2 regions of the Paraburkholderia sp. GAS82 genome follow, and region 1 is predicted to be linked to the other one. Evidence: riboswitches for the same ligand, from Rfam matches in the RefSeq annotation. Region 1 holds a riboswitch; the other holds the start of a gene.

The links. Region 1 has a riboswitch for glycine ahead of gcvT (glycine cleavage system aminomethyltransferase GcvT). Riboswitches for the same ligand answer to the same signal wherever they lie in the genome.
Region 2: linked by a shared signal. The riboswitch ahead of P3T17_RS30620 (D-amino acid dehydrogenase) and the one ahead of gcvT (glycine cleavage system aminomethyltransferase GcvT) in region 1 are both predicted to bind glycine.

Annotation. Positions count from the first base shown of each region.
Region 1 is NZ_JBNDLX010000003.1:47,324-50,728, reverse strand. It holds gene gcvP (aminomethyl-transferring glycine dehydrogenase) at 1-268, opposite strand, end outside; gene gcvH (glycine cleavage system protein GcvH) at 344-724, opposite strand; gene gcvT (glycine cleavage system aminomethyltransferase GcvT) at 789-1,907, opposite strand; glycine riboswitch at 1,992-2,153, opposite strand; glycine riboswitch at 2,200-2,303, opposite strand; gene P3T17_RS10595 (hypothetical protein) at 2,458-2,805, opposite strand; gene P3T17_RS10590 (oxidoreductase) at 3,035-3,405, opposite strand, start outside.
Region 2 is NZ_JBNDLX010000011.1:270,271-273,675, reverse strand. It holds gene P3T17_RS30625 (MarR family winged helix-turn-helix transcriptional regulator) at 1-17, opposite strand, end outside; gene P3T17_RS30620 (D-amino acid dehydrogenase) at 117-1,349, opposite strand; glycine riboswitch at 1,391-1,504, opposite strand; gene P3T17_RS30615 (LysR substrate-binding domain-containing protein) at 1,792-2,709, shown strand; gene P3T17_RS30610 (nuclear transport factor 2 family protein) at 2,849-3,250, shown strand; gene P3T17_RS30605 (SDR family oxidoreductase) at 3,316-3,405, shown strand, end outside.

The DNA of each region.
Region 1 (3,405 bases):
CCAGCTCACGCAGCGCGGCGAGCGCTTCGGCCTCGCTCTTCGGTTGCGCGAAGGGGCCGAGCGGCAGCGTTTCGGTGCGGCGGATCGTCTTCGGAATCACGGCGTCGATCAGCGCGGCGCGCGAGGCGAAGCCGAGGGCTTCGAGCATCGCCTGGCTGTCGGCCGAATCCGGGCCGATATGCCGTTCAGCGAAGGCGTCATGCACTTCGAGCGCGGCGAGCGAGAGAGGAGTGCGGTTCATCAGACGATCCGGGTGTTCGAGCTTCATGGGGTGTTCCTGGCGGTGCGGCCATCCGCGTTCGTCGGACGCCGCACCTGACGGTTAAAGCGGGTTTGAAATAACTTACTCGCCGATCGACTTGCTGTATGCGTCGGCGTCGATCAGGCGGTCATGCGTCGCATCGGCTGCCGGCTTGATCTTGAACAGCCAGCTGTCATACGGCGTGCTGTTGACGGAGTCAGGCGTATCGGCGACAGCCGTGTTGGCTTCGATGATTTCGCCCGAGACCGGCGCGTAGATATCGGAGGCGGCTTTCACGGATTCGATGACCGCGACGGTGTCGCCGGCGCTAACGGTCTTGCCCAGTTCCTGGACCTCGAAGAAGACGATGTCGCCGAGCGCTTCTTGCGCGTGGTCGGTAATGCCGACCGTCAGCGTGCCGTCTGCTTCGGTGCGGACCCATTCGTGCGATTCGGTGTATTTCAGATCGGCCGGGATGCTCATCGGATGCTCCTGTGCGGTGTGTACGGTAAAAACTTAAAAAGGAGGAAGCGCGCGCAACGAAAGCTTAAGCAGCAAGAACTTTGCCGTTGCGCACGAACGGCAGTTTTACCACGCTTGCGGGAAGGGCTTTGTCACGGATTTGCACGTGGACGACATCGCCGGGCTTCACGTCCTTCGGCACGCGTGCGAAGGCGATGGATTCCTGCATGGTGGGCGAGAATGTACCGCTGGTGATTTCACCTTCGCCGTGCGGCGTGACGACCTTCTGATGGGCGCGCAGCACGCCGGCAGCCTTGCCGTTTTCCTTTTGCAGGATCAGTCCGACGAAAGCGCACTGGCAACCGTCCGCTTCGAGCTTCGCCTTGCCGACGAAGTCGCGCGGCGAATTCAGATCTACGGTCCAGGCGAGACCGGCGTCAAGCGGCGAGACATTGTCGTCCATGTCCTGGCCGTACAGGTTCATGCCGGCCTCGAGGCGCAGCGTATCGCGTGCGCCGAGACCGGCCGGGCGCACGCCCTGGCGCACCAATGCGTCCCAGAACTCGCAGACGGACGTGGAAGGCAGCACGATTTCGAAACCGTCTTCGCCGGTGTAGCCGGTGCGGGCAACCATCAACTCGCCGAACGGCGTGTTCTCGACGATGGCGGCGTTAAACGGCTTGAGGAGTTCGGTGGAGGTGCGGGTGGACGGCGCGACTTGCCAGACCTTTTCGCGGGCGTTCGGACCTTGCACGGCGACGATCGACAGATCGCGGCGCGGCGTGATGGTCAGGCCATAGCCGCCTTCGGCGTTGAGCTTGCCGAACCAGGCGATGTCCTTTTCTGCGGTGGCAGCATTGACCACCAGGCGGAAGTGGGTTTCGGAGAAGAAATAGACGATCAGATCGTCGATCACGCCGCCGTTCGGGTTCAGCAGGCAGGTGTAGAGCGCCTTGCCCGGCGCTTGCAGCTTGCCCACGTTGTTAGCGATTGCGTGTTCGAAAAACGCGCGGACGCGCTCACCGGCGAAATCGACCACACACATGTGCGACACGTCGAACATGCCGGCGTCGGTGCGCACCGCGTGGTGTTCGTCGATTTGCGAGCCGTAGTTGACGGGCATGTCCCAGCCGCCGAAATCGACCATGCGGGCCTTCAGCGCGCGATGGGTGGCGTTAAGCGGGGTGTGTTTGAGTTCGGTCATCAGGGCCTCAGGCAATCTCGACGGATAACAAAAAGGCCATGCGGCTTCATTCCTCGCGGCCAAAAGCCTGCGAGCGATGCCATGCATGACCCCTCTGTCCTCGATACCTGAGAGATTGCGCTGCCGTGCGGGTTTGCAAGTGACTGCAAGCCATCACGGTGAAACGCGCGCCCCTTCGGTGGGCAGCCTGCCTGGCTCGATGATGTTCGATGCCGGTGGCTACTGCCGCTCTCCAGAGTGCGAAAAACCGGTGCCTGATGAAGCTCGGACGATGCCGGAATCAGACGGGTTCTTCGACGCAGCCGGTCCTTTTGCCTGAGAGTTTGTGGGTGTGCCCCTTCGGCGGCGCGGCCCGCAAAAAACATGGCGGCCAACGCTCTCTCCCGACGCGTGCGGCGAATGTACGCGAGGCCCCGAGGCTTGTCAAATGAAGGCTCTGGAGAGCTATGCGGCGGTGCAGCGGGCGGCGCGAGCGCCAAAAAAAGCGCGGGGGAATGACCCCCGCGCCTGTGCTTTCACGGCGAATTGCTGAACAGATTGACTGAGCGGCTTACTCGCCGATTGCGTGTGCTGCGCCGTCGAGTTCCTGGTTCAGCACGCGCTGCTCTTCACCCGACAGGCCACCACCATGCTGGGCAGACATGTCACGCGCTTCCTGACGGATCACGTCGAGGCGGTGATGCAGCGCGCCACCTTGCGGGGGCGGGTAATAGCCTTGATTGACGTGATTGTCGATGCGGCGGCTCAGGTTGTCAGCGCGGCCGTAAACCTGATTCAGGCGCTGAACTGCGATTTCGTGCGGGTTAGGTCCCGGGGGCGGTGCCTGTTGCGGGACCACACAGGCGGCCAGCGAAGAAACCAGTGCCAGACTTGCCAGCGCACGGGTGAAACGTTGCATGCGTACTCTCCTTTTGTTGGTCGGAGTTAACGCTTGAGCGCTTACTCCGGTCCCATGCAGTTGCCTGCGGTCGTCGTGGTCTTGATCGACGGTTAGATCGATATCGTGAAGCAACGGCTAGCCGCAGCCACACGATGACCTGAATTCAGAAACATATTGTAACGGAGCGTCCCTTTCGGAACTGTTAGCAGCGGTTGTCAGCATGTAAGCTGCGACTTGCGCGGCGATCTCAGCGGATTCGCTCGAAGGGCAGGCGCCGGCCTTCCTCTTCGCTGCGCGCGGCCAGTTCGATGATCGTCATGACGTCGACGGCGTCCTGAGGGCTAACCGGGAAACGCTCGCCATCGAGGATGGCTGCCGCCAGCGAGCGATAGAAGCCGATATAGTCGCCGTCGCGGGTCGGCACGGCGCGTTCGGTTTCCTGATTGTTCGCGTCCAGTACGCGCAGCAGACCCGCCGGGTTGCCGCCAGCAAAACCGGCGTCGCCCGGGCGCAAACCTGCTCGCAACTGATCTTCCTGGGTGTCGAGTTCACGCTTGACATAGCTGCCGCGCGTGCCGTCGATTGCAAAGCGCGGCGGCGCGAGCGCGGTGAGGGTGG
Region 2 (3,405 bases), on a different contig from region 1:
TCGGTGCGCTGCGTCATGGCGATGCCTCAACGTGTGCAGTGTGCATATATGCATGATGCACACGTTGAGGCGAGAGCGCAAGCTGCTTCTGAACGCCCGCGAGCAGCCGGAGAGGGCTAGGCCGCGCGCCGGCTGGTCTGCTCGATCACGTCCGCTACACCTGCAGCCGTGGCCGCCGAAAGCGTCCAGCCGAGATGTCCGTGGCCGGTGTTATAGAACACGCCCGGCAAACGGCCTTTACGCACCTTCGGCAACATGCTCGGCAGCATGGGGCGCAAACCGGCCCACGGTATGACGCGCGACGTATTCACCTGCGGAAAATAACGGCGCGTCCAGTCGACCAGCGGCGCAATCCGTTCGGCCCGGATATCGCGATTGAAGCCGTTGATTTCAGCGGTCCCCGCCACGCGGAAGCGATCGGCGCCGAGGCGGCTGGTGACGATCTTCGCGCTGTCGTCGAGCAGGCTGACCCACGGAGCGCCTTGCTGGCTCGCTTCATCGTCGAGACAGACGGTGATCGAATAGCCTTTGACGGGGTAGACGTTGACGTGGTCGCCCAGCATCGAGGCGAATTCGCGGCTCCTGACACCGGCGCACACCACGACCCGCGCAAACGACTGCTGAAACGGCTGCCCCGTTTTCGTGGCCGCAATGCTGAACGCGCCCGTCTGATCACGCGTGATCGAAGCAATCTCCGTGTCGTAATGGAATTCGACACCTTGGCGTTCGCATGCCTGAGCGAGACCGCGCGTGAACTTGTGAATATCGCCGGTCGAATCGGACGGTGTAAAGAAACCGCCGTGGAAGGTGCCGTCGAGCGCGGGCTCGATCCGGTGGATTTCGTCAGCGCTTACGGGCTCGCGCTCGAGACCGCCTTCCTTGAGCAATGCATTCACCTTCGCGGCTGCATCGAACTCCTTGCGGGTTTTGTACACATGCAGGATGCCGCGCCGTTCGAGGTCGAAATCGATCCCCTCGCGTTCCGCCATCGAAAACAGATACTGCCGCGCGGCAATCGCGAGCCGCACGGTTTCAATCGTGTTCGCGCGGTAGTGCGGAATCTGCCGCAGAAATTCACCCATCCACGAGTACTTGTGCCAGTTCGGCAGGGGATTGAGCAGGAGCGGTGCGTCGCGGGTCAGCATCCAGCGCAGGCCCTTGAGGACGGTAGCGGTGCTGTTCCACACTTCCGCGTTGCTGGCCGAGAGCTGGCCGCCGTTGGCGAAAGAGGTTTCCATCGCAGCATAGCGATGGCGTTCGAACACGGTGACGTTGAAGCCGCGTTGCGAAAGGGCGTAAGCGGTCGTGACGCCGGTAATGCCGGCGCCGATGATGGCGATACGTGACATGTCATGGTCCAGAGTGAGTGAGCACGGCCGTTTCCGGCTTCCATGCCCCATCTGTCCATGTACCTGAGAGTTTCTTTCCGTGCGCACCCCGTTGCCGGGCGGACGGAAATCCCCTTCGGTGGGCGCTGAAAGCGCCGCTCTCCAGATGTTCCCGCTGGGCGGTCCTTGTGCCTGAGAGTTTCCGGGGCGGTTGCTCCGTCGGCGCCGCCACCGCCTTTCGGCGTGACAGTCTCTCCCGCGACAGCGTGTAGAACGGCGTAAAGGTAGCCTTTCCCAAAAAATAGGGCAAGCGATTTTTGTAATGCGACCTGGTTCGAACATCAGGATGACACGCGACCCGGCAACCATGCACTGGATTCGCCTGACATTTGCGAAATATGCATCAATCGTATAGCCTTTGCCCAGGCTCACCCGCCTCCAGCAACCACCTACAGCCGCCACCGTGAAGGACATCCTCTCCCTCAAGCTTTACACCCGTGTCGCACGTCTTGGCAGCTTCTCCGCTGCGGCGCGCGAATGCGGGCTGTCGCAATCGCAGGTATCGCGCATCATCGCCGATCTGGAAACCGACCTCGGCGCGCGGCTGCTCACGCGGACCACGCGTGCCGTCGTGCTGACCGAGGCCGGCGCCGAATTCCTCGCGCGCCTCGATTCAATCCTGATCGCGCTCGAAGACGCCGAACACAGCGTGCGCGATGGCGGCGAACTGCGCGGCATGCTGCGCATGAGCATGCCGGCCAGTGTGGCGATTCGCGAGGTCATCCCGCGTCTAACACCGTTTCTCGAACTTCATCCGGAGCTACGTCTGCAGGTTTTGCTGGGCGACCGTCCGCAGGATCTCGTCAAGGATGCGGTGGATGTCGCTATCCGGCTCGGGCGGCTGGTCGATTCGAGCGCAACCGCCACGCTGATTACGCAGATCCAGCGCGTGATCATCGCCTCGCGCGACTATGTGGACCGTTATGGCACGCCGGAGAGGCCGGAGGATCTCACGCGGCATCGCATCGTCGGCGGGCCGGCGTCGGTGGTCCCGTCGGGCTGGAAATTCGAGCGTGCGGGCGAAGAGGTGGTGGTCGATCTCGAAGCGCATTTTTCGACCAACGAAAACGAGGGCGCCGTCGCTGCCGCGGTAGGGGGCATCGGCATTACCTCCACGACCGAATGGGCGTGCCGGCGCGAGCTGGCCGACGGTTCGCTCGTCAGGCTGCTCGCTGACTGGACGACCGACGACGTCCCAGTGCATGCGTACTTTCCAATGGGCCGGGCGACCCGCGCGGCAGGGCGCGCAGTCGTCGAACACCTCATGGCCGATCTGCGCCGTGAAGCGCGGCCATCTATGCGCCGCATACATAAGAGATAGCGAAAAAGAGCGGCTACCGCTGCCGCTCAGCCGCCGTTATCTTTACTTCACCACGCAACCGTTCCGGCTCTGCGTTCCGTCGACGTCCGGGACGTCTGGCGGCGCTTCGACTCATCTACCTTCATCTATCGAGACTGACATGAGCACAACCACGCCTGAGCAGAACAAGGCCCTCGTCCTCGAGGCTTTCGATACGCTTTTCAACAAGCGCGACTACGCGGCCGCCGAACGCTTCTGGTCGGACCGCTATATCCAGCACAGCGCACACATTGCACCGGGGCGCGACGGGCTGTTCGGTCTGATCCGCACGCTGCCTGACACACTACGTTACGAGAACCAGCTGATCGTGGCCGAAGGCGACTACGTGATCGCGCATGGCCGTTTCTCCGGCAGCGGCAGGCCAGCCGCGTGGATTGCAGCGGACGTGGTCCGCTTCGAAGACGGCAAGCTCGCCGAGCACTGGGACGTATTGCAGGACGAGGCAACCAGGGAGCAATCCGCGAGCGGTCTGCCGATGTTCGGCGACCGTTTCCCGGAGTGAAGTCCTAGTCCAGAAACATTGGACTTCGAAACCACGATACCTTGAACATTATTTAGGACACCATCATGAAACTGACAGGAAACACGATTTTTATCACAGGCGGCACCTCGGGTATCGGGCGCGCATTGGCCGAGGCGCTGCATCAGCGCGGCAAC